2 regions of the Planococcus sp. 1R117A genome follow, and region 1 is predicted to be linked to the other one. Evidence: a T-box and tRNA genes for the amino acid it is inferred to sense, from the RefSeq annotation. Region 1 holds a T-box; the other holds one or more tRNA genes.
The links. A T-box is a leader RNA that pairs with one kind of tRNA and senses whether it is charged. The one in region 1 lies ahead of ACSFXN_RS08685 (valine--tRNA ligase), so its partner is inferred to be a tRNA-Val.
Positions count from the first base shown of each region.

Region 2: it has a tRNA-Val gene. The T-box ahead of ACSFXN_RS08685 (valine--tRNA ligase) is inferred to sense a tRNA for this amino acid. The anticodon was not compared.

Region 1 is NZ_JBPRLO010000002.1:653,356-657,571, forward strand. Features, by position in the region: gene ACSFXN_RS08685 (valine--tRNA ligase) at 1-1,822, opposite strand, end outside; T-box leader at 1,894-2,115, opposite strand; gene ACSFXN_RS08690 (AbrB family transcriptional regulator) at 2,138-3,187, opposite strand; gene hemL (glutamate-1-semialdehyde 2,1-aminomutase) at 3,559-4,216, opposite strand, start outside.
Region 2 is NZ_JBPRLO010000003.1:493,267-497,482, forward strand. Features, by position in the region: gene ACSFXN_RS12185 (Gfo/Idh/MocA family protein) at 1-758, opposite strand, end outside; gene ACSFXN_RS12190 (hypothetical protein) at 878-1,021, shown strand; gene ACSFXN_RS12195 (thermonuclease family protein) at 1,237-1,962, shown strand; gene ACSFXN_RS12200 (2'-5' RNA ligase family protein) at 1,978-2,499, shown strand; tRNA gene ACSFXN_RS12205 (tRNA-Val) at 2,553-2,625, shown strand; gene ACSFXN_RS12210 (TRAP transporter permease) at 2,763-4,216, opposite strand, start outside.

The DNA.
Region 1 (4,216 bases):
CAGAGCGCTTGCCGGAAAGATCGATTTCTTCGTAGGTCATGCCGTCCATGTTCATCAATGCGAAACGGGAAGCATTCCAGATTTTATTGGCAAAGTTCCAGATGCTTTCGACTTTTTCCATTGAGAAGCGAAGGTCCTGCCCTGGAGACGATGCAGTTGCCAGGAAGTAGCGAAGCGAATCCGCTCCGTATTCCGCGATGACATCCATCGGATCGACACCGTTGCCAAGCGATTTCGACATTTTGCGTCCTTCGGCGTCGCGAACCAGCCCGTGGATCAATACATCCTTGAACGGTTTTTTGCCAGTAAATTCCAGCGCTTGGAAAATCATGCGAGATACCCAGAAGTTGATGATGTCGTACCCTGTAACGAGTGCATCGGTCGGGTAATAGCGTTTCAAGTCGTCGCTGTCTGCCGGCCAGCCAAGAGTCGAGAACGGCCATAATGCAGATGAGAACCATGTATCAAGAACGTCTTCGTCCTGCGTCCAGTTGTCGGCATCCGCCGGTGCGTCCATTCCTACGTAAATTTCGCCGGTTTCTTTATGGTACCAAGCCGGAATCTGATGGCCCCACCATAATTGACGGGAAATACACCAGTCGCGGATGTTTTCCATCCAGTGCAGATACGTTTTTTCAAAACGGTCCGGAACAAAGTTAACGGCGTTTTCGCCTTTTTGCAGATCAACCGACTGCTGAGCAAGCGGCTTCATATCAACAAACCATTGCGTCGACAGATACGGCTCAACTACTGCCCCGCTGCGTTCTGAATGCCCAACCGAATGCAAATGCTCTTCGATTTTGAATAAAACATCCATCTCTTGCAAGTCTTTAACGATTTGCTTGCGGCATTCGAAACGGTCCATGCCTTCGTATTTGCCGGCGTTTTCATTCATCGTGCCGTCTTCGTACATGATCAATACGCGTTCCAGATTGTGGCGGTTGCCGATTTCAAAGTCATTCGGGTCGTGAGCCGGCGTGATTTTCACCGCACCGCTTCCGAATTCCATGTCTACATAATCATCCGCGACAATTTGCATTTCACGGCCGATAATCGGCAATGTTACCGTCTTGCCGATCAAATGCTGGTAGCGCTCGTCTTTCGGGTGAACCGCTACCGCTGTATCGCCAAGCATCGTTTCCGGTCGAGTCGTCGCGATTTCAATATGGCCGGAGCCGTCAGTCAACGGATAGCGCATATGATAGAATGCGCCTTGAACGTCTTTGTATATAACTTCAATGTCGGAAATCGCGGTTTTTGTTGCTGGATCCCAGTTGATGATGTATTTGCCGCGGTAAATCAATTTTTTGTCATACAACTTAACAAATACTTCTTTAACCGCGTTCGACAAGCCTTCATCCAGCGTAAAACGCTCGCGTGAGTAATCAAGCCCTAACCCTAATTTCGACCATTGCTGGCGGATATGCCCTGCATACTCGTCTTTCCATTTCCAAGACTCTTCAAGGAATTTCTCGCGGCCAAGGTCATAGCGGGACTTACCTTCTTCTTTCAGCTTGCCTTCAACTTTCGCTTGAGTAGCGATGCCGGCATGGTCCATACCCGGCAGCCATAAAGCGTCAAACCCTTGCATGCGTTTCATGCGAGTCATGATGTCTTGAAGCGTTGTGTCCCAAGCATGCCCCAGGTGCAATTTGCCGGTAACGTTCGGCGGCGGAATCACAATGGTATACGGCGTTTTGCCGCTTTCAGGTTTTGCTTCAAAGAATTTGTTGTCAACCCACCACTCATAGCGTCCTTTTTCAATCGATTGCGGATCGTACTTCGTCGGCATTTGCTGGGTTGTTGGCATTTGTTCAGTCATTGAAATTCCTCCTTTTGTATATGTGTTCTTGAGAAAAAGTTTCCCGGAAAACAAAAAAACCCCTTCGTCTGTAAAAGGACGAAGGAGTTGTTCGCGGTACCACCTTTATGCACAAGTCAAAATAAACCTGGCTCTCAAGTTCGATAACGGATTTCACATCCGGTTTCCGCTACTCGACTTTCACGGGAACTGCTCCGAGGTGACATTCAAATGATTGTTCATGAAAACCTCTCACCGCTTGGTTTTCTCTCTGAAATGTACGCACATTCTACTTTCCTCATCAACGCATCAAATATATACTTTCGTTCATTATACTCAAGTTCCGCTTTTAGCGTCAAGCCTTTTGACAATGTAAGTGACAATCGGTGATGCTACCAGCAGAATAAAAAACAGCCGGAACAATTGAAAACTGGTGATGAGTGCTACATCCCCGCCAGTTGCCAGCGCCGTAATCGCCATTTCCGCAATGCCGCCGGGCGCCGCGCTTAAAAAGAAATCAAGGAAAATATAGTCCGGAAGCCAATTGGTCAGGACATATGCGATGAATACCGTAAAACTGATGAGCAGCACATTATTGAGGACAATCGCCGCACCTAAACGGAATGTCAGCTTATCGCCGATCTGTTCCATCTGCAGTCCGAGACTAGCACCGATGCAAATCTGTGCAATGGCAATGAGCCAATACGGCATATCGATTAAAATATCGCCTGTTATCGTCTGGACAATGGCCAGCGTCAATATCGGCGCCAGGAGTTCCGCAGCCGGAAAGCCGATTCGTTTCATTCCGAAATACAGTACCAATCCGATCATAAGCCCACCAAGAGATGCCACCGGAGCAAATGTGAATAACTGCTCAGCCAGTTCGCCTTGCTCCCTGCCGGTGAGAAACACCGTCAGAAACGGAACGATGGTGACGACCATGAAAATGCGGATGGTCTGCATCATCGTCACGACCGTAATATTCGCTGATTTCACATCTTCTGCAATGACCACCATCTGCGCAAGTCCCCCTGGAATCGATCCCAGCAGGCTGGTCGCCAGGCTTTCATTGACCATCTTTTTAAACAGCAGGCCGAGCAAGATGGACAAAATCACGACGGACAAAGTCATGAACGCCATATACGGCAAATCGAACCACATCAATAAAACCGCATCGCGTGTAAAAGAAGAGCCAATTTGCACACCCAACAGCACTAGCCCCGCTGTCCGAAGCAATTTTGGCCAATACAGCTCCACTTTGGTGAATTGGCTGACCAGCAATAGCGTAAACATCGGCCCGAGCAGCCACGGCAGGAAGATGCCAAGAGTTTCAAACAACCAGCCTGCCAATGCTGCAATCAGCGCTGTTCTAAAGAATATGGACATCCACCCACCTGCCTTTCGTTCTCCGAAATATCAATTAATTCCATGTTACCGCATCAAGCGGTTAAAATCTTCCCATTTGGAATAAATCTTTGGAAAACACAGGGGTTTCCCCCTTTATTCAGAAACTGAAAGAATAGTGTGATGCCGGCTTTTCGCAAGCGAAAAGCGAAAATGCTTCTTTACTTGCGGAAGAACAGAATTACTTGCGATAAACGGAAGTTTACTTGCGGCAAATATTGCTTTACTTGCAGCAAACGCCACTATACTTGCGGCAACGCCCTTTTGTTTGTAGAATCAGAAAATTTATTTACAGAATCAAAATTTACATTAAAAGCCCGGCTGCAAACAATTGCAGCCGGGCTCCGTCTTATTTATCTAGCTAATTTCGCAAACACAGTATGGAATGCTTCCACTGTTTTCGCGATATGTTCTTCCGTATGCGCTGAAGACAAGAACATGCCTTCAAACTGGGAAGGCGGCAGGAAAATGCCTTCTTCCGCCATTAAACGGTAGTAGTCCGCAAACAACTCGGTGTCGGATGTTTTCGCTGATGCAAAGTCAACGACAGGTTCATTCGTAAAGAAGAAGCCGATCATCGAGCCTGCACGGTTCACGGTGTGCGGGATGTTGTATTTCTCAGCCGCCGCACGGAATCCGGCTTCCAGCTGATCGCCTCGTTTGACGAAAGTTTCATAAGTTTCTTCATTTAAACGGGATAATGTTTCGTAGCCTGCAGTCATTGCAAGCGGGTTCCCGGACAAAGTCCCTGCCTGGTAAATCGAACCGCTTGGCGCCACTTGCTGCATGATTTCACGCTTGCCGCCGAATGCGCCGACCGGCAGTCCGCCGCCGATCACTTTTCCAAGGCAAGTCATATCCGGTGTTACACCGAAATGGCCTTGTGCGCAGTTATAGCCGACACGGAAGCCTGTCATGACTTCATCAAAGATCAAAATCGTGCCCGCTTCATGCGTCAAGTTGCGCAATTCCTGCAAGAAACCTTCGTTTGGAGGAACAACACCCATATTG
Region 2 (4,216 bases), on a different contig from region 1:
CAATTCTCAAGCGTCAACACGCCTTCTTCACCGTAAACTTTAAATTGCAGCAGCTCTTTTTGTCCGATCCCACTGAGCCCGGAAATTAAAAATGGAATATTGCCGGCAGTCAATCCATGGGCTACAATGCCAGTTTCGCATTTATCCTCTTGTTCCGGATAACTGATATGATGCGAGGCAATCTTCAGTTCCCCGAATACGCGGTTCAGCAGCTGCAGATAATGAGGAAATACTTCACGAACAAAGCCCCCTTGGCTTCTTGAAGCAATCCATGGATTTTGCTGCCAAGCCCGCGGCCAGTCCGGGAAAAAAGTATGCAATTCAATTCGCGTTATTTTACCGATATTGCCGGTGCGGATTCGCTTGACCATGTCATGGACAGCTGGAGAGTACATTAAAGGAAAATGCATGGCAGTCCGGACACGGCTTTTTTCAACAGCCGCTACCATCTCTTCGCCGTCTGCCACATTGTGCGCCAATGGCTTTTCGCTTAACACATGTATTCCGGCACCCGCAGCACGTTTGGCTATTTCCGAATGTGACGCTGGAGGTGTGCCGATATACAGCCAATCAATATTAGAATGAAGGATTGTTTCGAACGATTCCGCGATTGGGACTCCATATGTTTTATTCAGATATTGAAGACGTTCCTGCTGCACATCATATACACCTTTGATATCTATTTTGCCGTCTTGCTGTATTTCCTTAATGATGCGTTCACCTACAATGCCAGCTCCAATAATGCCGATTGAAATCATTTTCTCCCTCTTTTCCGCAAGGCCTAAAGGCTTATTTTATTTCTTTCTGTTTATTAGTGTAACCTTTAGGGGTATAGAATAGTCAAACAATTACAATATGAGTTGAGGAGGAAATTACGATGGATAAACAAGCAAACTGGTGGGAACCAATTTTTTCCGGAGAACTTGAAGTGGGATTAAACAAAGACAAATTAGACAATATGGAACAAGAGTCATTCTTATATTTTGATGAATCTCAAATTGACATGGAGTCACACGCTTAATTGGCGCACTTACTAATTGAATACAGTCGCTGCAGTACATAAAAACGCCTTGTTCAATGTTCAATTGAAAAGGCGTTTTGTCATGTCCAGATTCTATTTCTCAATGCTTTTCCAAAAATCTAATGTTTCCTTTGTGTTAACCGCAGTTTAGCAAATTTTTGATTGCAAGCCGAACTTCAAGTAAATATAATGAAAAAATGGAAGCAGGGATTAATGTGAAAAATATAATCGGATTGTTAACAGCGCTATTATTATTGCTTTCCGGCTGTGCGTTATTGGATTCTACCGACACATCTGGAACAACGGACCGCATTGACGTTGAAGTCACTTCTGTCATCGACGGTGATACCATCAAAATCATGTACGAAGGCAAAGAAGAAACGGTTCGCTATCTGCTGATTGATACGCCGGAAACAAACCATCCACGGCTCGGAGAACAGCCGCTTGGCAGCGAAGCCACAGTGGAAAACAAACGGCTTATTGAATCGGGTGATGTATCGGTTGAGTTTGATGTAGGAGATCGATTTGATGACTACGGACGGCTGCTCGCTTATGTTTATGTAAATGGAGAAAGTGTGCAAGAGCAGATGCTTAAATCAGGGTTTGCCCGTGTTGCTTACGTTTATCCACCAAATACGCGTTATGTTGAGGAATTTGAGGAAGCGGAACAAATCGCCCAAGAAGCCGGCATCGGTATTTGGGAATTTGAAAATTATTCGACGGACCGCGGCTTTAATGCAGATGCCTACGGAGATGTAAGCCGACAAAGTCCTCAAGATTCTGTCGACGGCGAATGCCAGATTAAAGGAAACATTAACCGCAGCGGTGATAAAATCTATCATCTGCCTGGAGAAGGTTCATACGAACAAACAAATCCCGAAGAATGGTTCTGTACAGAACAAGAAGCGCGGGATGCTGGGTTCAGAAGCACAGGAAGTTAAATGAGGAGGCCTTTTATGCAAGTCATCGTTTTACGGCTCGATTATCATGCATCCAATATCTTGGAACAGCTCCAGCAGCAGGCGCAAACCGCCAGCTTAAAACAGGAAGTGGCGTTGCCTCCGCATATTACGCTGCAGTCATTCAACCAGACCAATCCAATTGAGTTGAAGAAAGCAGTTGAAACATGGGCTGGACAAACAAAGCAGCTCTCTTTGCCATTTGCATCTCTCGGATTTTTCAAGCAGCAAGGATGTTTCTACGCATCACCTGTTTATACAAAACCATTAGCATATCTGCATGAAACATTAAATCTTTCAACGCATGAATTCACTGGGCAAAAGAAGTATTACAAACCTGAACACTGGGTGCCTCATTCCACCATCATCAACAATATCTCCCCTCCTTTTTGGGGACCAATGTTTGCGCGGCTTTCAATGGATTTCGAACCATTCGAAGGCAAAGCAATCGCCATCGAATGCTGGTCATTGATCCATGGAAAAGCACAAACTGAATGGAGTATTTTTCTTTCTGAGTAGGCTATTGACTTTTTTCCAGGGCACGATATAATTATATTTGTCCTGGAAATTGAGATTCCTTAGCTCAGCTGGGAGAGCGCTACCTTGACAGGGTAGAGGTCGCTGGTTCGAGCCCAGTAGGAATCATTGGGTGCCAAACCCACAGCAAACTTTAGGAACAAAGGTTGCTTAGAAAAAGCCGTTGCCTTCGGGCAGCGGCTTTTTATTTTTATAAAATAAAATCCCGTCGAGAAGCCTCATGCTTCTCAACGGGATTTTTTCAGCTATGCTACAGAGGTATGCGAGACTTTCTTTTCCCGCGACATCCATTGGATAACAAACAAGATAATAAACACTACTGCGCCTATATAAGAATACAGTCCTTCCGGATAAATCAACGCTAAACCAGTAACTAAAGCAATAATTCGCTCAATCCAATTGAGTTTCCGATACCAATATCCAATCAGTCCAGCGCCTACTGCTATCATCCCGGCAAATGCCGTAAGGACTACCCAAGTCAGTTCTGGCCAGGTCGTATCAATCATTAACAGCGTTGGAGACAAAACAAACATATACGGAATAATAAAGGCAGCGGCCGCCAATTTAGCAGAAATTATGCCAGTCCGAATCGGTTCTCCACCGGAAATGCCAGATGCTGCGAATGCAGCTAGTGCAACCGGCGGCGTAATATCGGCGATAATCCCAAAATAGAATACGAAGAGATGGGCAGAAATAGCGACAACCATCGGTACGGCAGCTCCTGCCGGTTCGTCAAGCATTAATAAGGTAATAATGGCAGGGGCAGCAATTGTGGACGTGATTACATAGTTTGCTGTTGTCGGCGAACCCATTCCGAGAACAATTGCAGCGAGCATAGTAAAGAATAAAGTCAATAAGATGCTGCCTCCTGATGCTGAAATCAGCCCGTTTGCCAAGCTTAATCCCAAACCTGTCTTCACCACTACTCCTACGATAATGCCCGCTGCAGCTGTGGCAGCACCTACAGCAAGAGCCGTTCGCGCGCCGTCCACTAAAGCATGGACCATGTCCTTAAAACTTAAGCGTGTTTCTTTATTGATGGCACTGACTAAGATCGTAGCAAGAATACCATACAATGCAGCGTGCATGGTCGGAACTCCAATCATCAAGAAGACAATTATAATTAAAATTGGAAGCAAAAGATGTATTTTCTTCAATACCTCTTTACGGTCAGGCATTTCTTCTTTCGAAAGGCCACGAAGGCCTACCCGCTTCGCTTCAAAATGCGTCATGATCCAAACGCCTGAAAAATACAGAATTGCAGGAATAGCAGCAGCTTTAGCAATATCCCAGTAACTGATGCCCCCGATAAATTCCACCATTAAGAAAGCAGCTGCTCCCATAATAGGCGGCATAATCTGGCCACCTGTGGAAGACGTTGCTTCCACGGCCCCTGCGAATTCTTTGTTATAGCCAAGCTTTTTCATCATTGGAATTGTGTATGCCCCAGACGTTACAACGTTGGCCACAGAGCTTCCTGAAATGGTTCCTTGCAGAGCGCTGGAGAAAATCGCAACTTTTGCTGGTCCTCCGATTAAATGGCCGGCAAGCGAAACGGATAAATCATTAAAATATTCTCCGACTCCCGTCTTCACTAAAAAAGCCCCGAACAATAAATAAACAAAAATGAACGTTGCCGAAACCGCTAGAGGTGTCCCTAGAATTCCATCAGTTGTATAAAACATCAACTGGATGACGG